DNA from 3 places in the Nitrogeniibacter aestuarii genome. Region 2 is predicted to be linked to each of the others. Evidence: predicted binding sites of a transcription regulator. Region 2 holds the regulator's gene; each other region holds the start of a gene.

Region 1 (7,592 bases), 1.9 Mb from region 2:
GTCGAAAGCCTCGTGCTCATGCCCTCGCCGGATACGCGTGCAGCAGCAGAAGACGCCGCCACCAAGGATGCGCTTGCCGCGTTCGAAGCCCGTGCCCGACTGGTGTCCGAGACGCTGAAGAAACATTACCGAATCAAAGAATTGAACATTGGCGGCCATAACGTCGGCTTTCCGGTGGCCGCCGCCATGCGTGGCGCGGCCATGGAGATGAAACCTGCGCCCATCCAGGCAGGAAACAGCGATGTCTCCATCGAAGTCAATGGCACCATCGAATTGATTGACTGAACACATGCCTCAAACCCGTATTCTGTTTGGCCTGACTGCGATCGTCGCAGTCGCCGGCCTGAGCCTTGGTATCGTCAAATCCAGCCAGGATGATCTAGATGCCGAATTTCTGTGCCCTAACGGCGAACGCGTATTCCTCGCGCCAAGCGGTGACAGCGTGCGTGCCCGGACGAGCACGGGCGTATTCACGCTGACGCCGGCGGGTGCCTCGGGGCGCTATGCCGACCAGTTTCTGAGTGTCGACCTTGCTGCTGACATCGTTGAAGTCAACGCATCGGGTGAAGAACCTCCCCTTCGCTGCGCGGCTGTCCGCCAGCGCACATGATCGGTCTCATTCAACGTGTCACACATGCCTCGGTTCATGTCGAGGGTGAATCGGTCGGTCATATCGAACGTGGTCTGCTGACCCTCGTCGGTGTTCAGCCTGACGACGATGAGAAACGCGCTGAGCGGCTGCTCGAACGCATCCTGACCTACCGCGTGTTCCCCGACGAGAACGCTAAGATGAACCTCTCGCTCAAGGACATTCAGGGTGGTTTGTTGCTGGTACCGCAGTTCACGCTGGCAGCCGATACCCGGAAAGGGACGCGCCCCGGATTCAGCACGGCCGCGGCACCCGAACGCGCCAGCGCCCTCTTCGACTACCTGGCGAATCGTGCGCGTCAGGTGCATCCAGACGTTGCGACGGGCCGGTTCGGAGCAGACATGGATGTGAGTCTGACCAACCAGGGGCCTGTGACATTCTGGTTGGAAGCCTGACGGCACTGCGCTAAGCTTGACCGAATTTCGCACCGCGACCAATTCATGCGAATCAGATTCTCTCTCGCTGCTCTCGGTATCCTTGTCGGAATCGGCATTGCCGGCTGTGGTACGACACCGGTCTCAACGCCACGCGTTGGTGGAATCGAGGATGTATCTCCGGCGTACGGCGGCGGATACGTCACGCTGAATCACCCGACCGAGGCAGAGCAGCTCGTCATGTACGCCTACGGATTGATCGGTACGGGTTACCAGTTCGGTGGCCGCAATCCAGAGGCGGGGCTCGATTGCAGCGGCATGGTGTCGTACATCGTCGAACAGGTCAGCGGAAAACGCCTGCCCCACAACGCCGCGAAAATCGCACAGACCACTCGCCCGATCAAGCGAGGAGCGCTTCAGCCAGGCGACCTTGTGTTCTTCAATACACTCAAGCGGCCGCATTCCCACATGGGTGTCTATCTTGGCGACGACCGCTTCCTGCACGCGCCAAACAGCCGCGGTTCAGTACGTATCGACAGCCTGGCCAACCGTTACTGGTCACGCGCATTCGACGGGGCACGGACGCTTCAGCCCGAAGGCTGAATGCCGACCGCCGGCGGCTCCGTCATTTCAGCGCTTCTGGGGAACCTGGACAAACACCTCGTCCGGTTTGGTTAAACCGAGTTCGTAGCGTGCACGCTCCTCGATGGCTTCGTTACCCGTCTTGAGGTCGCGAATCTCGGCTTCCAGGCCGGCATTGCGCTGCTCAAGTTTCTGATTGAGTACTTTCTGTTCGCCAAGGTCGCGGTCCGCCTCCCAGACGCGAAACCACCCTCCCTTGCCGAACCAGAGCGGGAATTGGAGCGCTACCACCAGCAGGAGCAGAATGAGTATGGGCCAGCGCATGGGTCTTGGTGTGAAAACGGGCCGACTTCAAGCCGGCCCGCAGGGTCAGGGCTGCTGAGCGGCATACTGCATCAGCATGCCCGGCTCACGCAAGCCGCCGATCAACGGCGGCGCAGGTTGTAGAACGCGTCCAGACCCGGGTAAGTGACGGTATCGCCCAGATCTTCTTCGATGCGAAGCAGCTGGTTGTACTTGGAGATACGGTCGGAACGAGACAGCGAACCGGTCTTGATCTGCATGGCATTCAGACCCACGGCGATGTCGGCGATGGTGGAGTCTTCCGTTTCGCCCGAGCGGTGAGAGATCACGGCGGTGTAGCCGGCCCGCTTGGCCATTTCAACGGCGGCGAAGGTCTCGGACAGGGTACCGATCTGGTTGATCTTGATGAGGATCGAGTTGGCGATGTCCTGGTCGATGCCTTGCTTGAGGATCTTGGTGTTGGTCACGAACAGGTCGTCACCCACCAGCTGGACCTTCTTGCCCAGACGTTCGGTCAGCAGCTTCCAGCCTGCCCAGTCGTCTTCAGCCATACCGTCTTCAATCGAAACGATCGGGAAGCGGTCAGCCAGGGTCGCCAGGTAGTCGGCAAAGCCGGAGGCATCCAAAGTCAGGCCTTCACCGGAGAGCACATACTGGCCATCCTTGTAGAACTCGGATGAAGCGCAGTCGAGGGCCAGCACCACGTCGGTTCCCGGCTCGTAGCCAGCGTTGGAAATGGCCTCCTGAATCATGTTCAGGGCTTCGTCTGTGCCGCCCACGTTCGGGGCAAAGCCGCCTTCGTCACCGACAGTCGTCGGGTAGCCCTTGGCATCGGTGAGCTTCTTGAGGTGGTGGAAGATCTCGGCACCGCAACGCAGGGCTTCGCGGAAGCTGGTCATGGACACCGGCATGATCATGCATTCCTGGATATCCAGCGAGTTGTTGGCGTGCGCACCGCCGTTGATGACGTTCATCATCGGCACCGGCATGGCCATGGGGCCGGAACCGCCAAAATAACGATACAGCGGCAGGCCGGCCTCTTCAGCGGCAGCCTTGGCCACGGCCATGGAGACCGCCAGGGTGGCATTGGCGCCCAGGCGGGACTTGTTCTCGGTGCCGTCCAGGTCGATCAGGGTGTGATCGATAAAGGACTGCTCTTCGGCGTCCAGCCCGATCAGAGCCTCGGAAATCTCGGTATTGACGTTCTCGACCGCCTTTTCGACGCCCTTGCCCAGATAACGGGCGGCATCGCCGTCACGCAGCTCGATGGCTTCACGTGCGCCGGTGGAGGCGCCGGACGGAACTGCTGCACGGCCCATGACGCCGGATTCGAGCAGCACATCGGCTTCAACGGTCGGATTGCCACGCGAGTCGAGGACTTCGCGGGCGATGACGTCAATGATTGCACTCATAGGATTTCCTGTTTGTATCGATTGGTTGGATTCGTTGAATGGAAGTCGGATCAGTTCATTTCGAGAAAGCCGGAGCGCTTGGCCAGCGCGTCCATGTCTCTGAGCGTTTCGAGCAAGGCTTTCATTCTGGGGAGCGGCCAGGCATTGGGGCCGTCCGACAGGGCCGTTTCCGGCGTCGGATGGGTTTCCATGAAGATGCCTGCCACACCGGCGGCCACGGCCGCACGTGCCAGCACCGGCACGAACTCACGCTGGCCACCCGAGGCCGTCCCCTGCCCGCCCGGCAACTGCACCGAGTGGGTGGCGTCGTAAACCACCGGACAACCGGTCTCGCGCATGATCGCAAGCGAGCGCATGTCGGAGACAAGATTGTTGTAACCGAATGAAGCGCCACGCTCGCAGACCATGATGTTGTCTGCGCCGCCATTGGCCGCCTTGGCCTTGTCGACCACGTTCTTCATGTCGCCCGGGGCAAGAAACTGCCCTTTCTTGATGTTCACCGGCTTGCCGCACTGGGCGACGGCCTCGATGAAATCCGTCTGGCGGCAGAGAAAGGCTGGAGTCTGAAGCACGTCGACGACGCTGGCGACAGGGGTGATTTCGTCGATGCTGTGGATGTCGGTGAGCACCGGCACCTGGAGTTGCGTGCGCACATCGGCAAGGATTTCGAGCCCCTTCTCCATGCCGAGCCCGCGGTAGGACTTTCCGCTGCTGCGGTTGGCCTTGTCGTAGGACGACTTGAAGATGAAGGGGATGCCGACCTCGGCACAGATTTCCTTGAGTGCGCCAGCGGTGTCGAGCGCCATCTGATGGGACTCGATCACGCACGGGCCGGCGATCAGGAACAGCGGCTGGTCGAGGCCAACCTCGAAATCACACAGTTTCACGCTTGACTCCCCTTGCCTTCACGCGCCTTGAGCGCCGCATTCACGTATGCCGTGAAGAGCGGATGGCCATGACGCGGGTTGGAGGTGAATTCGGGATGGAACTGACAGGCCACGAACCAGGGGTGGTCCGGTAGCTCGATCATCTCGCACAGGTTGGTCCCGGGTGCGCGACCACCCACACGCAGGCCAGCCTCTTCAAGCTTGCCCAGCAGGGTGTTGTTCACTTCATAACGGTGACGGTGACGTTCGATGATGTTCGCCTGACCGTAGATGTCACGCGCAAGCGTTCCTTCGCCCAGTTCGCAGCTCTGACCGCCGAGACGCATCGTGCCGCCCAGGTCGGAGCTGTCGTCACGACGTTCCACCTGACCGGTACGGTCGAGCCATTCGGTGATCAGACCGATCACCGGAAACTGGGTCTTGTCATCGAATTCGGTGCTGTGGGCGCCATTCATGCCTGCCACATTGCGGGCGTATTCGACCACGGCCAGTTGCATGCCCAGGCAGATGCCCAGGTAAGGCACCTTGTTCTCGCGGGCATACTGGATGGCCATGATCTTGCCTTCCGTGCCGCGTTTGCCGAAACCGCCGGGCACCAGAATGGCATCCATCTTGGCGAGCACGCCACAGCCCTTCTGCTCGATTTCTTCCGAATCGAGGTAGTGGATGTTCACCTTGCTGCGGGTGTTCAGACCCGCGTGGTTGAGCGCTTCGATGAGCGATTTGTAGGATTCGGTCAGATCGACGTATTTACCGACAAACGCGACATCGACTTCGCGCTCGGGATTTTCAAGCGCGTTGATGATGCGATCCCACACCGACAGGTCGGCCGCCTTGGCCAGAATCCCCAGCTTGTGGCAGACGATTTCATCAAGCATCTGCTCATGGAGCATGCCCGGAATCTTGTAGATGGAGCTGGCGTCGAGCGCCTCGATGACCGCCTCGGGCATCACGTTGCAGAACAGGGCGATCTTGCGACGCTCGTCGGCCGGAATCGAACGGTCTGCGCGGCACAGCAGGATGTCTGGCTGGATACCGATCTCGCGCAGTTCCTTGACCGAGTGCTGGGTCGGCTTGGTCTTGAGTTCGCCGGCAGTCGGAATGTAGGGCAGCAGCGTCAGGTGAATGAAGCAGGTCGAGTTGCGCCCCTCTTCGATACCCATCTGACGGATGGCCTCGAGAAACGGCAGTGACTCGATATCGCCCACGGTGCCGCCCACTTCAACCAGCGCGACATCGGCGCCTTCGGCACCACGCTTGATGAAGGTCTTGATCTCGTCGGTGATGTGAGGGATGACCTGGACCGTCTTGCCCAGGTATTCGCCGCGGCGCTCTTTCTTCAGCACGGATTCATAGATCTGCCCCGTGGTGAAGTTATTGCGCTTGGACATCTTGGCGCTGGTGAAGCGCTCGTAGTGACCCAGGTCCAGATCGGTTTCAGCGCCGTCTTCGGTCACGAAGACTTCACCGTGCTGGAACGGGCTCATGGTGCCCGGATCGACGTTGATGTAGGGGTCGAGTTTGAGGTGGGTGACGCGAATACCGCGCGACTCCAGGATGGCCCCCAACGAGGCCGCCGCGATGCCTTTGCCCAGAGAGGACACGACACCGCCGGTCACGAATACGTACTTAGTCATGAGAAATGCGGAGCGGGAAAGCGCAATGATACCCGAACTCCCGCCCCGGCCTCAACGCGCCGACACGCTTTTGGGCGAATGATGCCGGATCGGCGTCGGTTTACCGACAAGGCCGTGCCGGACAAGACTGTTGGCGAAGAGGAACTCTTAAAAAACAATCACTTGGCAATCGTCCCGAGCTGGCATTCAATCTGCTCACTTCAAGACATACCCATACACAACCTCAATGGAGAGACCTCATGAATGCAGCTGTGGATGCCCCCCCGATCACGCGTGAAGCCGCCCTTCGTGTCGCGCTGGCAGCGCGAGCGATGCCGACGGTGACACTGCCGCGGCTTCTTGAACTGCTCCAGCAACGCCTCGGCGACGAGATTGACGAAGACAAGCTCAAGCAGGTGACCGTCACCATGCTCAAGACCGATTTCCAGAGTGCTGACGGCGAAGAGGACGGAGAGGATATCGGGATCGGTCTTGAGGCAATGAAACTGGCCGTGCGCATCCTCTGGGGCGATAGCCAGGGTGACGATGATCTGCCGCGCATCCATCCGTACACCGACGGCGAAATGCCCGGATCCGTGCGCGTGGCGGTGGCCTCTGACCAGGGCGACACCCTCTCAGGCCACTTCGGCTCCTGTCTGCGCTTTCTTGTGTATCAGGTCAGTCCGGAAGAGATCCGGCTGGTCGATATTCGCGACACCATGGACGCGGAGTTTTCCGACGACAAGAACCTGTGGCGGGCGCGATTGATCGGCGACTGTCATGTCGCCTATTTCGTCTCCATTGGCGGTCCGGCCGCCGCCAAGGTGATTCGCCAGGACATCTACCCCATCAAACTGCCAGAAGGCGGGCCGGCACTTGAGGTGCTGGCGCGGTTCCAACAGGCGATGACCAGTTCTCCGCCCCCATGGTTGCTGAAGATCCTCGGGGTCGCGGCCGAAAAACGTTTGCGAAACTACGACGCTTCGGATCTCGATGACTGAAAGACCCGGACAGCGAGCCCGGACGGCCCGGGCGTTGCTGTCGTTCAGTCCGTACGGGTGAATTGGCTGGAATCGAGCCCGACCGTGGTGGTCATCGACCCCTCCCCGGTGTTCCACCACACCGTCACCCAGGCAAGGCCGTCATGGTCGATGGCGTCAATCGCACAGGTTGAGCCGACCATACCCATGAACATGTCCAGGTCGTCTTCGTCCATGTCCGGGTCCGGCGTGACATCGAGAATACGGATCTCATCGCCGGCCATGACCGGGCGGCCTTTGTGATCTTTCGTGCTGAGCAGTGAAGCAGCGGGCATGGCAAATCTCCATCGGTCTGGGGGGGCTGCTTGTCGTATTGGTCACACAACAAGCGCTTCGGCTCATCCGGTGCAATCTGCATGCCAAGCGCTGCGGGTTAACGGAGAAAGGCTTTATGCACCTGCCGGAACCGGTCGGTTCCGGCAACGTGAAGCCATTCGAAGATCACCATCTCCACACTCACGATCTGCGCCCCAGCCTGCTGCATGCGCGTGAGCGCAAGCTGCCTGTTCGCCTCGACGCGCGAGCCGACCGCATCGGCAACGACAAAGACCTGCTTACCGGCAACAATCAGATCAAGCACCGTCTGCAGCACGCAGACATGGGCCTCGGTGCCGCAAACGACAACCTGGTCGGCGCTGTCGATTGCCGTCCCCTCGAGGCATCCGTCGGCCACACACGAAAAGTGCATCTTGCCGACGACGCGCGGATGGCGAGCGGCCTCGATCACCT
Region 2 (7,592 bases):
GCCGGTCAGGGCCGGATTGGCTGTGGTTTTTCGGCCAATGAGACCGAGAAAGATCTGGTGTTCTACGAAATCATCTGATGCGTGAACGGACTAATGAATGACTGAGGGCGCCTGCGGGCGCCCTCAGTCATTCAAGAAGCCTTTTTTGGTTCGTTGCTCACGGCAGCTTCGGGTTCTGAAGCCGGTTTTTCGTGTTTGCCCGACAGGCAGGTTTTCATGAATGCACGACGTTCATCACCCTTCAGGGCTTGTTCCTTGGCGGTCTTGTTGCAGTTGCGCATGCGTTCATGCTGCGGATTTGCCATGACGGCGGAGGTAGGGGCGAGGGCGACCACAAGGGCCAGCAGGTGAGCGATCTTGCGCATGGAAATCTCCTGAGGTTTCGACTTGAAGAGATTCCGAGCTTAGATGATTGAAGCGTAAATGCCATGTAGATATGACATTGTTGTTACGTGAGCTGTGCGCTTGACGAAGGCCGTGCCAGTTGTTCAATCGGGATTGTCCGACAGCAGCAGGGCGCGCTGACGGGCAATGAATTCCTGAGTGGTATCGATGCCGCGCAGTTGAAGAATGGTGGTGCGTACGGCGGCCTCAAGCAGCACGGCGATGTTACGCCCGGCCGCCACGGGAATCACCATTTTCGGTACTGCGACACCGAGAATTTCCATGGTGTCCTGCTCGATGGGCAGGCGGGTTGGATCGCCTTCGCCCGGCTGGCGCCGTTGCAGGTAGATCACGAGTTTGAGCCGCATTTTCCGACGACATGCCGTTTCGCCAAAGATGGTGCGGATGTTAAGAATGCCGATCCCGCGAACCTCCAGGTAGTTCTTGAGCAGTTCGGGGCAACGCCCTTCGAGCACGGTTGGCGCGATCCGTGAGAACTCGACCATGTCATCGGCAACCAGTCCGTGGCCGCGCGAGATGAGCTCCAGCGCCAGTTCGGATTTGCCGGCGCCCGAGTCGCCCGTGATGAAGACGCCAAGGCCGAGCACGTCCATGAACACGCCATGGAGGGCCGTACGTTCTGCCATTTCGCGAGACAGATAGAGTCGCAGTTGATCCACGACACTGGCCGCCGGCTGCGGTGAGCGGAAGAGGGCCACGTCAGCCGCCGCACATTTGCGCTCGAAGGTCGCTGGCACCTCGCAGCCGTCAGCCACGATCATGGCTGGCGGGCGGGCCGACAGAATTTCCTCGACATAGCGGGCAAGGCGATTCGCGGTCTGGCGACGTGCCCAGGCAATTTCGGCCATGCCGACGATCTGGAGTCGCTCGGGGTGAATCAGATTCAGGTGCCCGACGAGATCGGCGGGCCAGACGCGTTCTTCGGAGACCGACAGCGTCCGGTCGAGCGTGCCGCAGATGTGCGTCAGCTCAAGGCGTTCGCCAACTCGCTCAAAGAGGCGGCTGACGCTGGTCTGGCGCATGGGCACCCCATGTGGTGAACAGGGCGTGTACGGCAGCCGCATCCGACGCATGATGGACGCGATCGCGGAATTCGCTGTCGCTGAACAGCTGCGCGAGCTCTGACAGCAACTGAAGGTGTTGCTCGGTGGCCTGTTCGGGCACCAGCAGCACGAACAGAAGATCCACGGGTTTGCCGTCAGGGGCGTCGAAGGGAATCGGTGTGCTCAGACGGATGACCGCTCCGGTCGCCTCTTTGAGGCCCTTGATTCGACCATGCGGGATGGCGACGCCCTGACCCAGTCCGGTAGAGCCGAGCCGTTCGCGTGCGAAGAGGCTGTCGAAGACCGTACTGCGGCCAATGTCCTGATTGTTTTCGAAAATCAGGCCTGCCTGTTCGAAGACGCGCTTCTTGCTGCTGGCTTCGAGGTCAACGAGGACGTTATCGGAGGAAAGGAGGGAGGCAATGAGGTTCATGGAGACTTCTTGCGACCCCTTGGGGTCGAGACCGCCCGGCCGGGGCGGGACGGGTTAATTGAGCGGATTGGCCCGCATTATAAACCCTTGTCCCCGGTCAGGCGGCGAGGGAATCGATCACGATTCGATGCTTTGGTGCTTGAGCGCTTCGTTGCTGTGCCCCTGGACCTTCTGCTTGTACTTGAGGACCTGACGATCGAGCTTGTCGGTCATGGCGTCGATGGCAGCGTACATGTCTTCGTTTTCGCTTTCGGCGAACAGATCCTTGCCACGCACATGCAGGGTCACTTCAGCTTTCTGGACCAGCTTCTCGACCGACAGGATGACATTCACGCTGGTGACGTTGTCGAAGTGTCGGATCACACGATCCAGCTTGGATTCCACATACTCGCGGATGGCGGGCGTGACTTCCACATGGTGTCCGGTGATATTGAGGTTCATGATCGCTCCTGTAGTCAGATCGTCTTGCGTTTGCTGACCGGCGGGATGTTGAGGGACTCACGGTATTTGGCAACCGTGCGTCGGGCCACCACCATGCCCTGCTGGCCAAGTAAATCTGCGATTTTGGAATCGGATAAGGGTTTTTTACGGTCTTCAGCCTCCACAAGTTGACGAATTAACGCGCGGATGGCGGTCGACGAGGCAGCGCCACCGGTATCGGTCGCAACATGGCTGCCAAAGAAATACTTGAACTCCAGTACGCCGCGGGGCGTGGACATGTACTTTTGCGTGGTGACGCGTGAAATCGTCGACTCGTGCAACTCCAGTTCCTCTGCGATCTCGCGCAGCGTCAAGGGGCGCATCGCCACCTCTCCATAATCGAAGAACTGGCGCTGTTGGTCAACGATGGACTGCGCGACGCGCAAAATGGTGTCGAAGCGCTGCTGCACGTTCTTGATCAGCCATTTGGCCTCCTGCAGCTGGCCGCCCAGATCGCCGTTGTTGCCGCGATTCTGCTGGAGCAATTGCGCATACAGGGCATTGACCTTGAGCTTGGGCATGGCCTCGGGGTTGAGCGCGGCCGTCCACCGGCCGCGGACCTTGCGCACGACCACGTCCGGGATGACGTAACGCGTGTCGTTGAGGGCAAACTCGGCGCACGGACGCGGGCTGAGGCTGCAGATGAGGTGGTGCGCCTCCCGCAGGCTGTCTTCCGAGCATTGCAGGTTACGGCGGAGGCGGACAAAGTCGCGCTGGGCCAGCAATTCGAGGTGCTCGACAACGATGCGCATGGCCAGATCACGGGTGGGTGACTCGGGCAGCGAGCGCAGCTGGAGTGCCAGACATTCGGACGGGCTGCGTGCGCCGACGCCCGGGGGGTCGAGGTGCTGCAGGTGGTGCAGGGCAATCTGCAGGTCTTCGATCTCGACTTCGTTCTCCGGATCGAACATCTCCAGAATGTCGTCGAGTGATTGCGTCAGGTAGCCATCGTCGTCGAGAGCTTCCATGAGCAGGCGGACCAGCGACCGGTCGCGGTCGCTCATCGGGGTCAGTGCAATCTGTTGGTCGAGGTGTTCCCGCAGCGATACCTGGGCGGCGTGGAAGGACTGAAAGTCGCTGTCGTCGTCATCGTCCCGGTTGCTGCTGCTGCCCGAACTGGAGCTGGCCCAGTCGGACATCGCGTCGAGCACTTCGTTGCTCTGGGACTCGGTGCTCTCGCTTTCGTTGCGCTCGCCTTCGCCATCGCCCTCACTGCCGCTTTCGGGGCCGGGGCCCTCTTCACGCTCAAGCAGCGGGTTGTCGAGCAGTGCCTTCTCGATTTCCTGATTCAACTCGATCGTCGACAGCTGGAGCAGTTTGATGGACTGCTGCAGTTGTGGCGTCAGCGTGAGGTGCTGCGAGAGTTTGAGTTGAAGTGTGGGTTTCATGGGGAATCGCGCTGTCAGAGTCTGAAATGTTCGCCGAGATAGACCTGACGTACCTGGTCATTTTGCACGATATCGGATGGTGTGCCACTGGCAAGCACTTCACCCGAGTTGATGATGAATGCGCGCTCGCAGATGCCGAGGGTTTCGCGCACGTTGTGATCGGTGATCAACACACCGATGCCACGGTCCTTCAGGAAGCGAATGATCTTCTGGATATCGAGCACCGCGATGGGGTCAACGCCGGCAAACGGCTCGTCGAGCAGGATCAGCCGTGGCGACGTGGCCAGGGCCCGCGCGATCTCGCATCGGCGCCGCTCACCCCCGGAAAGCGAGATGGCCGTGCTGTCGCGCAGGTGGGCAATCCCGAGTTCTTCGAGCAGTTCTTCGAGCTTTTCATGCTGGGCTGTCCTGGGCAGGCCCTGAAGCTCCAGCACCGCAAGGATGTTCTCCTCGACCGTGAGCTTGCGAAATACGCTCATTTCCTGAGGCAGGTAAGACAGGCCAAGCTTCGCGCGCGCATGGATGGGCAGATGGGTCACGTCGGCTTCGTCGAGGGTGATCTGTCCGCCGTCGGCGGCGACAAGCCCCACGATCATGTAGAAACACGTGGTCTTGCCCGCGCCGTTGGGGCCGAGCAAACCCACCACTTCACCGCTGCCGACCTCGAACGAGACGTCGTGCACCACGGTGCGTGACTTGTACTTCTTCTGTAGTCCGGTGACCCTAAGCAGGCTCATCGTCGCGATCTTTCAGAATCTTGTGTATCACGTCGGCAGCAAAGCCCCGGCCCTGCAAAAAGCGGGCTTGCTTCGCCCATTCACGGGCGTCGACCGGCTGCCGGCCAAATTTCTTTTCCCACACTTCACGGGCGCGCACGGCGTCGTCCGAGTCGGTGGCCTCTTCAAGAGCGGCGTCGATCAAATGGTCGGGCACGCCCTTCTGTTTCAATTCAAGACGCAATCGCCGGTTGCCCATCCGGGTCTGGCGGCTGCGAACATAACTTTCAGCAAATCGCGCATCGGAGAGCAGATCCAGCGACTCCAGGCGGTCGAGCAGTGCGTCGAGCTCATCCCGGTTGCCTTCGCTGCCCAGTTTGCGCGCCAGTTCGGCCCGGCTGTGCTCGCGCCCCGAGAGCAGTCTCAGGGCGCGGGCCTTCAGGGCGTCTGCCATAGGCTCGGGCTCAGGCCTCGGTCGATTCAACCGGTTCGGCAGCGGCCTCGATGGCGGCCATGGCCGACAGGTTGAAGGTGGCGCGAACCTTGTTTTCGATTTCACGCGCGATGGCCGGGTTGGCCTTCAGGTACTCGCGCGTGTTGTCCTTGCCCTGACCGATCTTTGTGCCGTTGTACGAATACCAGGCGCCGGCCTTGTCCACGATCTTGGCCTCAACGCCCAGATCGATGATTTCGCCCTCGCGGGAGATACCTTCACCGTACAGGATGTCGAAGTTGGCCTGCTTGAACGGAGGAGCCACCTTGTTCTTGACGACCTTGCAGCGGGTTTCGGAACCGACCACCTCGTCGCCCTTCTTGATGGTGCCGGTACGGCGGATGTCGATACGCACGGACGAGTAGAACTTCAGTGCATTTCCGCCGGTGGTGGTCTCCGGGTTGCCGAACATCACGCCGATCTTCATGCGGATCTGGTTGATGAAGATCACCAGGGTATTGGTGCGCTTGATGTTGGCGGTGAGCTTGCGCAGGGCCTGACTCATGAGGCGGGCCTGCAGGCCCGGCAGCTGGTCGCCCATTTCGCCTTCGATTTCGGCTTTTGGCGTCAGGGCTGCCACCGAGTCGATCACGACGATGTCGATGCCGCCGGAGCGCACCAGCATGTCGGAAATCTCGAGCGCCTGTTCGCCGGTGTCGGGCTGGGAGACCAGCAGATCGTCGATGTTGACACCCAGCTTCTCGGCGTAGCCGACATCCAGCGCGTGCTCGGCATCCACGAAGGCGGCCGTGCCACCGAGTTTCTGCATCTCGGCAATGACTTGCAGCGTCAGCGTTGTTTTACCGGACGATTCCGGGCCGTAGATCTCGACCACGCGTCCACGGGGCAGGCCACCCAGGCCCAGCGCGATGTCGAGGCCCAGCGAGCCGGTCGAGACGGCTTCGATGTCGCGAGCGAGGTTGTCGTCGCCCATGCGCATGATCGAGCCTTTACCAAACTGTTTTTCGATCTGCGACAGTGCGGCGGCGAGCGCTTTGGCCTTGTTGTCGTCCATGTGGAATGTCCTCAATTTCGGTTGATGATGATTATGGCACAGAGTTTGCTGGTGTGTTGCGTCCGTTTTTCCGGGGGCGCATTCCCAGTGACTGCTCATGTAGCTTTATACAGTATCGAGCTCAGTGCGTGAATCACCGTCTGGCGACGGATGCTGGTGCGATCGCCGTTGAAGTGACAAGTTTCCGAAAAAACCGGCTGTCCGGGCCATGACCAGGCCAGACAGACCGTGCCGACGGGTTTGTCGGGCGTGCCGCCCGTCGGGCCGGCGACGCCCGAGACCGCGATGGCCACGTTTGCATTGCTGTTTGCCAGTGCCCCGGTGACCATGGCCTCCACGGTTTGTGTCGAAACCGCGCCGAATTGCTGGAGCGTTGACTCCGGCACGGCGAGCAGCCTCATTTTTGCGGCATTGGAGTAAGTGACGAACCCGGTGTCGAACCATGCCGAACTGCCCGAGATGGCCGTGATTGCCTCTGCGATCCAGCCGCCGGTGCACGATTCCGCCGTGGTCAGGATCCAGCCGCGCGTCTCCAGGGCTTTGCCGGTACTCAGGGCCAGCTCAAGCAGTTCGTCATCCATGCTCATGTCTCAGGCCTCCAGGAGGCGCATGGCAATGGCCAGCACCAGCAGGGTGTAGCCGGCGGCGATCACGTCGTCGAGCATGACACCGAATCCGCCCTTGACCTTGCTGTCGGCCCAGCCCACGGGTTGTGGTTTGACGATATCGAAGAAGCGAAACAGCACGAAGGCGGCGGCCTGCCAGCCAAGGGTGGCAGGTGTGAAAGCCAAGACCAGCCAGAAGGGCACCATTTCGTCCCAGACGATGGCGCCGTGGTCAGAGACGCCAAGCGCCTTGCCGGTGCGGTCCGCTGCGAAAACGCCGAGCACGAAGGCCGTCAGCAAGAAGAGCAGCAACATGGGCTCGGGCAGGGCCGTGCTCAGCAAGGGGAACAGCAGCCAGGCGGCGAGTGTCCCTGCGGTGCCCGGGCCTTTGGGCGATAGACCGGCGCCAAAGCCGAGCGCGATGAAGTGTGCCGGATGAGCGAACAGAAACTGCAGATCGGGGCGTCGCATGGGTGGGGCGAGTGATGTCTTGGGTCGGTTCAGTGATCGGAGGTGAAATGGTCGAAGCCACGCATCTCGAGTGTTTCCATGTGGCCGGAGATGCGCTGGATACGGCAGCCGTCGTTGCTCGACACAAGGGTGCCGATGGCATGTACCGGCACGCCAGCCGTGCGCGCGGCGGCTTCGATCGCATCATGGTGCGCCGCGGGGGCGGTAAAGAGCAACTCGTAATCGTCGCCGCCGGTCAGGCAGGCTTTGTGTGCGAGACCGGCGTCGCCACAGGCGGTCAGCAGGAGTGCCGTGGGCAGGCCCGCTTCGCGGAGGCGAACGCCCACGCCGCTGGATGCCAGAATGTGCCCCAGGTCGCCGAGCAAACCGTCCGACACGTCGAGCATTGCACTGGCCAGGCCACGCAGGCCCATGCCCAGTCCGGTGCGGGGTTGCGGGCGGTGTAGCGCCGCCATGCAGTCATCGCGCATCGTCCGATCGAGCGCTGTGCCGTCACGCAGATGCCACAGGGCCAGCGCAGCGCGGCCGGGCTGGCCTGACACC
Region 3 (7,592 bases), 540 kb from region 2:
CTGCCATGGTGCCGTGCGGAAGTGATGGTCCATCTGGTGCGCACCGGCGAGCAGCTCGTCGAAGACATCGGGGCCGACCGAGAGCATGACCGGCAAGCCGATTGCGGACCACAGCGAGTAGCGCCCGCCGACCCAGTCCCAGAAGCCGAACATGTTGTCGGTGTCGATACCGAAGGCGGCGACCTTCTCCGCGTTGGTGGACACGGCGACGAAGTGTTTGGCGATGTCGGCTTCGCTGGCCCCCTGATCGAGAAACCACTGGCGGGCCGTGTTGGCATTGACCAGCGTCTCCTGGGTACCGAACGACTTGGACGCAATGACGAACAGGGTGGTGTTCGGATCGAGGTGCCTGAGCAGTCCGGTAATGAGCGTGCCATCCACGTTGGCCACGAAGTGGGTCCGCAGGCGGGGGTGGGCATGCGCGCTCAGCGCGTCGCAGACCATGCGCGGACCGAGGTCGGAGCCGCCGATGCCGATGTTGACCACATCGGTTATGGCCTCGCCGGTGCGACCCAGCCACTGGCCGTCGCGGACCTGGTCGGCAAAACGGCGAACCCGGGAGAGGACAGCGTGAACGTCGTCGACCACATTGCGTCCGCCGACCTCGAGGACGGCATCGCGCGGCATGCGCAAGGCCGCATGCAGGGCGGGGCGCTGTTCCGTGCTGTTGATGGACTCTCCGGCGAACATGGCGTCGATGGCCGTGCGCAGTCCCATGGCATCGGCCAGCGAGAACAGGGCCTCAAGGCCGTCGTGGTCGATGCGGTTCTTGCTGTAATCGAGCAGGACGGGGCCGCTGCGGACCTGCATGCGCTCGGCGCGACGCTCGTCGGCGGCGAAAAGGTCGCGAATCCGGTGGCTCTTGAATGCGTCTGCGTGTGCTTGTACACGGTGCCATGCGCCATGGCGTGTCGTTTGGGTCATGCCGCGATCCAATGCTGTTCTTGTGCTGCAATTGAAGTGACATTCATGGGGCAAACGTTAGCACATCGAGGTTCAATCCGTCTGCGGACGCTGCAGCGCAGCATGTCGATCGGGCAGCCCGTCACCCTGTCTGCGCGAGTGCTTTGGGCGGAGTACAATGTTGGGCTAAACCGAATCTGCGGAGACACATCCATGCCCCAATATCGTTCCCGTACCTCCACGGCCGGTCGCAACATGGCCGGTGCGCGTGCCCTGTGGCGCGCCACCGGCATGAAAGACGGCGACTTCGAAAAGCCGATCATCGCGGTGGTCAACAGCTTCACCCAGTTCGTTCCCGGTCATGTGCACCTCAAAGACATGGGCCAGCTGGTGGCACGGGAAATCGAGAAAGCCGGTGGGGTGGCCAAGGAGTTCAACACCATCGCGGTCGATGACGGCATCGCCATGGGTCATGGTGGCATGCTCTACAGCCTGCCCTCGCGCGACCTGATCGCCGACAGCGTCGAGTACATGGTCAATGCCCACACGGCCGACGCCATGGTGTGCATCTCGAACTGCGACAAGATCACCCCGGGGATGCTGATGGCCGCCATGCGCCTGAACATCCCGGCCATCTTCGTCTCTGGCGGCCCGATGGAAGCCGGCAAGGTGAAGTGGGAAAACAAGGTGATTGCGCTGGATCTGGTCGATGCCATGGTCAAGGCGGCTGATGACAGCTGTTCCGACGAGGAAGTGGCCGCCATCGAGCGTTCTGCGTGCCCGACCTGTGGCTCGTGCTCCGGCATGTTCACCGCCAACTCCATGAACTGTCTGACCGAGGCCCTGGGGCTGTCGCTGCCGGGCAACGGCACCATCGTGGCCACCCATGCGGATCGCCGTCGTCTGTTCGAGGAAGCCGGACGTCGCGTGGTGGAGATGGCCCGCCGTTACTACGAGCAGGACGACGCCTCGGTGCTGCCGCGCTCGATCGCGACCTTTGCGGCCTTTGAGAACGCCATGAGCCTTGATGTGGCCATGGGTGGTTCGACTAATACCGTGCTGCATCTGCTGGCAGCGGCGCAGGAGGCCAAGGTGGATTTCACCATGGCCGATATCGACCGGATCTCGCGCAAGGTGCCGTGCCTGTCCAAGGTGGCCCCGGCGGTGCCGGACGTGCATATCGAAGACGTGCACCGCGCCGGCGGCATCATGGGCATTCTCGGCGAACTCAATCGTGCCGGGCTGTTGCACAGTGATACTCATACGGTCCACAGCAAGACGATGGGCGATGCACTCGCCCGCTGGGACGTGATGAAAGCCCATGACAATTCCGTGTTCGATTTCTATCGCGCGGCCCCCGGCGGGGTGCCGACTCAGGTGGCCTTCAGCCAGGACCGCCGCTGGAACGAGCTGGACATGGACCGCACCAAGGGGGTGATCCGCGACAAGGCCAATGCCTTCAGCCAGGAAGGTGGTCTGGCCGTGCTTTACGGCAACATCGCCGAGAAGGGTTGCATCGTGAAGACGGCGGGTGTGGATGAGTCCATCTGGACCTTCACCGGCCGTGCCCGTGTGTTCGAAAGTCAGGATGCCGCCGTCGAAGCCATTCTGGGTGAACAGGTGGTGGCTGGCGATGTGGTCATCATCCGCTACGAAGGCCCGAAGGGCGGGCCCGGCATGCAGGAGATGCTCTACCCGACCAGCTACCTCAAGTCCAAGGGGCTGGGCAAGGCGTGCGCCTTGCTCACCGATGGCCGCTTCTCGGGCGGCACCTCGGGGCTGTCGATCGGGCATGCGTCGCCGGAAGCAGCCATGGGCGGCGCCATCGCGCTGGTGGAAGAGGGCGATACCATCGAAATCGATATCCCCAATCGCACGATCAATCTGGCCATCAGTGACGACGATCTGGCCAAGCGCCGTGCCGCCATGGAGGCCAAGGGGGCTGATGCCTGGAAGCCCATCGGCCGTGAGCGGGTGGTGTCGCAGGCCTTGCAGGCCTATGCGGCGCTGACCACCAGTGCCGACACGGGGGCGGTCAGGGATCTGTCCCAGCTGCAGCGCTGAGCGCCGCGGTTCGCCTGATCAACAGGGTCGCTTCGGCGGCCCTTTTTCATGACACCGCCGGCCGGTGGTCGGCGCTGTTGAACCAGTCCCACGTCCTGTCGTCATTCAATGAAACGGGCGAGGAGCGTGTCATGGCGTCTGAACAGCGAGAAACCCTCATCCTCCGGGTGTGGCCATGGCTCACCCGGTTGGCGGTCGCCATGGCGGTTGGCAATCTGCTGATGGCGGTCGTGGTGCGCCTGTGGGGGCCGGCGCTGCACCCGGTGTTTGTCGATCCGCATACCTGGTTGCTGTTTCTGGTGACCGGCTTGTCACTGGCCGCTCAGGCCGGCCTGATGCGATACACCCAGCACGTACTCATGCGCGAGGCGGCCAACCTGCAGGCCCGGCTGGGCGCGCGCGAGCGCCATCGACGCATCGTGCATCGAAAGACCCGGCTGCTGCGCCATCTGGGGCGCCATCGACGTGTCGGTGCGCAGCTCTCACCCATGGTGACCAGCGGTCTGCGCGACGGGGCGTGAAGGACCCGGTTCAGGCAGCAGGACGCTGCTCGCGCGCCTGCGCTCGCGTCACGGCCGGTCGGGCCAGGTGGCGTTCCATGTAATCGAGCAGCACGGAAGGGACGATCTCGAGTTTGGCGGACTGTGCCCAGGCCAGACAGTGGGTGATCACGATATCCGCAATCGAGAACTGCTCACCCGCGACAAAGGATCGGCCAACCAGATGCCTGGCCAGTAGTGAGCAGGCGCTGGCGAACTCCCAGCGGCAGGTCTCTTCGATGGTGGCGTTGCGCCGAGCGGCAGGCAGCACAAATCGATGCTTTGCGATCGTCCACAGGGGTGGCTCCAGTTCGGTCAGCCCGAACATCAACCATTGCAGGGCCTCTGCCCGTGCCGTACCGGCGGCGGGCATGAGCTGCGCCTCTGGAAACTTCTCTGCCAGCCACAGCAGCATCGCGCCGGATTCGGTCATGGCCGTGCCATTCTCGACCAGGGCGGGCACCTTGCCGGCCGGGTTGATCTTGAGAAAGTCGGGTGAGCGTCCTGCGCCGCGAAACAGGTCGATCAGCACGTACTCATATTCTGCGCCAGCCTCTTCGAGCGCCCACACCGCGCGCAGCGAACGGGAATTCGGGCAGCCATATACCGTCAGCATCATGTTTTCTCCGGATGAACGGCCCTCATTGTAGTGGGCTGACGCCCGATGTGGGTGGTCGTGTGCTTTCCGATCCTGCTGCCAAACAAGCGCTTGAAAAGGCGTGGCAGGTCGCGCAGGCCAGTGGGTGTGACGGGGCTCGTATCACGCCCGGACCGTGTTGATGACAGGGTAATCGTCCCGATCTGCCGGCGCGGGCAGGCTTGAATCGGCATGTGGATGGAAGGCGCGCGCCCGGAGGTGGAAACTGGTAATCCACTTTCCAGTACAGGGGCGCTCGGGCCGTCGGGGTGATTTGTAACCGCCTGAAACCACGCGGGTTTTGAGGCATCGGTTGCGGGTGGCACGGATCTTGAGTCTATGTGCCCGTTGATGCGTGTCCGGATCAGTGGATGGCACATCGAATAACACCCAATGGGAGACGCCCGATGACCGAAACCTTTTACGAGGTACTGCGCCGCCAGGGGATTACGCGCCGCAGTTTTCTGAAGTTCTGCTCGTTGACCGCCACGTCGCTCGGACTGGGTTCCGCGTTTGCGCCGAAGATCGCGCATGCGCTGGAAAACAAGCCGCGCACGCCGGTGATCTGGTTGCATGGCCTGGAATGCACCTGCTGTTCCGAGTCGTTCATCCGTTCCGCCCACCCGCTGACCAAGGATGTGGTCCTGTCCATGCTGTCGCTCGATTACGACGACACGCTGATGGCCGCGGCCGGTCATCAGGCCGAGGCGATTCTCGAAGAGGTTCGCCGCAAGTACAAGGGCAACTTCATTCTGGCCGTGGAAGGCAACCCGCCGCTGAACGAGGACGGCATGTTCTGTATCCACGGTGGTCGTCCGTTCATCGAGGTGCTCAAGGAGACGGCCGCGGATGCCAAGGCCATCATTTCCTGGGGCTCGTGTGCTTCCTGGGGCTGTGTGCAGGCCGCCAAGCCGAACCCGACGCAGGCGACGCCGATTCACAAGGTGATTCACGACAAGCCCATCATCAAGGTGCCGGGCTGCCCGCCGATCGCCGAGGTCATGACGGGGGTCGTGACCTACATGCTGACCTTCGACAAGATTCCCGAACTCGATCGCCAGGGGCGTCCGAAGATGTTCTACGGCCAGCGGATCCACGACAAGTGCTACCGCCGTCCGCACTTCGACGCCGGTCAGTTCGTCGAGGAGTGGGACGACGAGAACGCGCGCCGTGGCTACTGCCTCTACAAGGTCGGTTGCAAGGGCCCGACCACGTACAACGCCTGCTCGACCGTGCGCTGGAACGAGGGGACGTCCTTCCCCATCCAGTCGGGTCACGGTTGTATCGGTTGCTCGGAAGACGGCTTCTGGGACAAGGGTTCCTTCTACGACCGTCTGACGGATATCAAGCAGTTCGGCGTCGAGAAGAATGCCGACGAGGTGGGTCTGGCTGTGGCCGGCACCGTGGGCGCCGTGGCGGCGGCTCATGCGGCCGTATCCGCACTGTCGCGTGTGCGCAACAAGCCGGGTTCTGACTTGCCGAAGGGAGACAACTAATCATGGCAGCATACGAGACTCAAGGGTTCCGGCTGGACGACTCCGGCCAGCGTGTGGTCGTCGATCCGGTGACCCGTATCGAGGGGCACATGCGTGTCGAAGTGAACCTCGACGAGAACAACGTGATCCGCAACGCAGTGTCCACCGGCACCATGTGGCGTGGCCTCGAAGTGATCCTGAAGGGGCGCGATCCGCGCGACGCCTGGGCCTTCGTGGAGCGCATCTGCGGGGTGTGTACCGGGTGTCACGCGCTGACCTCGGTGCGTGCCGTCGAAGACGCGCTGGGCATCCAGATCCCGAAGAATGCGCACCTCATCCGCGAGATGATGGCCAAGACCCTTCAGGTCCATGACCACGCGGTGCACTTCTATCACCTGCATGCCCTGGACTGGGTGGATGTGGTCTCGGCGCTGAGCGCTGATCCGCGCGCCACCTCCGAGCTGCAGCAGGTTGTGTCGCCGTCGCATCCGCTGGCATCCCGCGGCTACTTCCGCGACATCCAGAACCGCCTGAAGAAGTTCGTCGAGTCCGGCCAGCTGGGCCCGTTCATGAACGGCTACTGGGGCAACCCGGGTTACAAACTGCCGCCTGAAGCCAACCTGATGGCCGTGGCGCACTATCTGGAAGCGCTGGATCTGCAGAAGGAGTGGGTGAAGGTCCACACCATCTTCGGCGGTAAGAACCCTCACCCGAACTATCTGGTCGGGGGCGTGCCGTGCGCGATCAACATCGACGACACCGGCGCGGTGGGTGCGATCAACATGGAGCGCCTGAACTTCGTCAAGGCGCGTATCCAGGAGATGATCGACTTCAACAACAACGTCTACATCCCGGACGTACTGGCGATCGGCACCATCTACAAGAACGCCGGCTGGCTGTACGGCGGCGGCCTGTCTGCCCTCAACGTGGCGGACTACGGTACGTACGAAAAAGTCCCCTACGACTTTTCCACGCATCAGCTGCCGGGCGGTGCCATCATCGATGGCAACTGGGACGACATCCAGGAAATCGATCCGCGTGATCCGGAGCAGGTGCAGGAGTTCGTCAATCACTCCTGGTACACCTACCCTGACGAGAACAAGGGCCTGCACCCCTGGGACGGCATCACCGAACCGTTCTACCAGCTCGGCCCCAACACCAAGGGCTCGCGCACCAACATCAAGGAGCTCGACGAGGGCGGGAAGTACTCGTGGATCAAGTCGCCGCGCTGGCGTGGCCATCCGATGGAAGTGGGGCCGCTGGCGCGCTACATCCTCGGTTACATGCACGCCACGAAGGGCAACAAGCATTGCCAGCGCGTCAAGGATCAGGTCGATTACTCCGCTCGCATGATCAACCGCGACATCCCGCGTCTGCTCGGCATGCCGGACACCGACTACGGGCTGAAGCAGCTGCTGCCGACCACCATCGGTCGCACCCTGGCGCGTGCACTGGAAAGCCAGTACTCGGCCGAAATGATGATGGACGACTTCAACGAGCTGATCGACAACCTCAAGGCGGGCGACTCTGCCACCGCGAACGTCGAGAAGTGGGATCCCGCCAACTGGCCGAAGGAAGCCAAGGGGGTTGGTACCGTGGCAGCGCCGCGCGGCATGCTGGGTCACTGGGTCAAGATCAAGGACGGCAAGATCGAGAACTACCAGTGCGTCGTGCCGACCACCTGGAACGGTTCGCCGCGTGACGGCAAGGGGCAGATCGGTGCTTTCGAAGCCTCGCTCATGAATACCCCGGTCGAACGCGCGGAAGAGCCGCTCGAGATCCTGCGTTCCCTCCACTCCTTCGATCCGTGTCTGGCGTGCTCAACGCACGTGATGAGCCCGGATGGTCAGGAGATGGCCGAGGTCAAGGTTCGATAACGCCAGAGGGGCGGGGCGTCACGGCCGCAGGACGGTTGCGACGCCTTCCCGCCCCGCTAACGGAGGTGACACATGTCTCATAAAAACATGGCTGACG

What was found. The regulator sigma-54, encoded in region 2, starts transcription at its own class of promoters, with help from an activator protein. The targets are predictions, from matches to a motif close to TGGCACGCTTNCTGCTNA.
Positions count from the first base shown of each region.
Region 1: J0W34_RS10790 (dinitrogenase iron-molybdenum cofactor biosynthesis protein) is a predicted target of sigma-54. The motif match lies at 6,025-6,042, and genes of this name have one in related genera.
Region 3: J0W34_RS04855 (hydrogenase small subunit) is a predicted target of sigma-54. The motif match lies at 4,464-4,481, and genes of this name have one in related genera.

Region 1 is NZ_CP071321.1:2,358,765-2,366,356, reverse strand. It holds gene J0W34_RS10830 (SIMPL domain-containing protein) at 1-285, shown strand, start outside; gene J0W34_RS10825 (hypothetical protein) at 278-610, shown strand; gene dtd (D-aminoacyl-tRNA deacylase) at 607-1,044, shown strand; gene J0W34_RS10815 (C40 family peptidase) at 1,090-1,626, shown strand; gene ftsB (cell division protein FtsB) at 1,654-1,929, opposite strand; gene eno (phosphopyruvate hydratase) at 2,031-3,320, opposite strand; gene kdsA (3-deoxy-8-phosphooctulonate synthase) at 3,371-4,207, opposite strand; gene J0W34_RS10795 (CTP synthase) at 4,204-5,844, opposite strand; gene J0W34_RS10790 (dinitrogenase iron-molybdenum cofactor biosynthesis protein) at 6,084-6,824, shown strand; gene J0W34_RS10785 (hypothetical protein) at 6,869-7,138, opposite strand; gene J0W34_RS10780 (isochorismatase family protein) at 7,237-7,592, opposite strand, start outside.
Region 2 is NZ_CP071321.1:496,681-504,272, forward strand. It holds gene J0W34_RS02305 (FHA domain-containing protein) at 1-78, shown strand, start outside; gene J0W34_RS02310 (PsiF family protein) at 132-365, opposite strand; gene hprK (HPr(Ser) kinase/phosphatase) at 489-1,427, opposite strand; gene ptsN (PTS IIA-like nitrogen regulatory protein PtsN) at 1,396-1,881, opposite strand; gene hpf (ribosome hibernation-promoting factor, HPF/YfiA family) at 1,999-2,322, opposite strand; gene J0W34_RS02330 (RNA polymerase factor sigma-54) at 2,337-3,749, opposite strand; gene lptB (LPS export ABC transporter ATP-binding protein) at 3,764-4,486, opposite strand; gene recX (recombination regulator RecX) at 4,473-4,919, opposite strand; gene recA (recombinase RecA) at 4,930-5,973, opposite strand; gene J0W34_RS02350 (CinA family protein) at 6,069-6,554, opposite strand; gene J0W34_RS02355 (phosphatidylglycerophosphatase A family protein) at 6,564-7,049, opposite strand; gene thiL (thiamine-phosphate kinase) at 7,079-7,592, opposite strand, start outside.
Region 3 is NZ_CP071321.1:1,032,928-1,040,519, forward strand. It holds gene pgi (glucose-6-phosphate isomerase) at 1-924, opposite strand, end outside; gene ilvD (dihydroxy-acid dehydratase) at 1,117-2,967, shown strand; gene J0W34_RS04845 (hypothetical protein) at 3,099-3,488, shown strand; gene J0W34_RS04850 (glutathione S-transferase family protein) at 3,499-4,125, opposite strand; gene J0W34_RS04855 (hydrogenase small subunit) at 4,551-5,639, shown strand; gene J0W34_RS04860 (nickel-dependent hydrogenase large subunit) at 5,642-7,495, shown strand; gene cybH (Ni/Fe-hydrogenase, b-type cytochrome subunit) at 7,568-7,592, shown strand, end outside.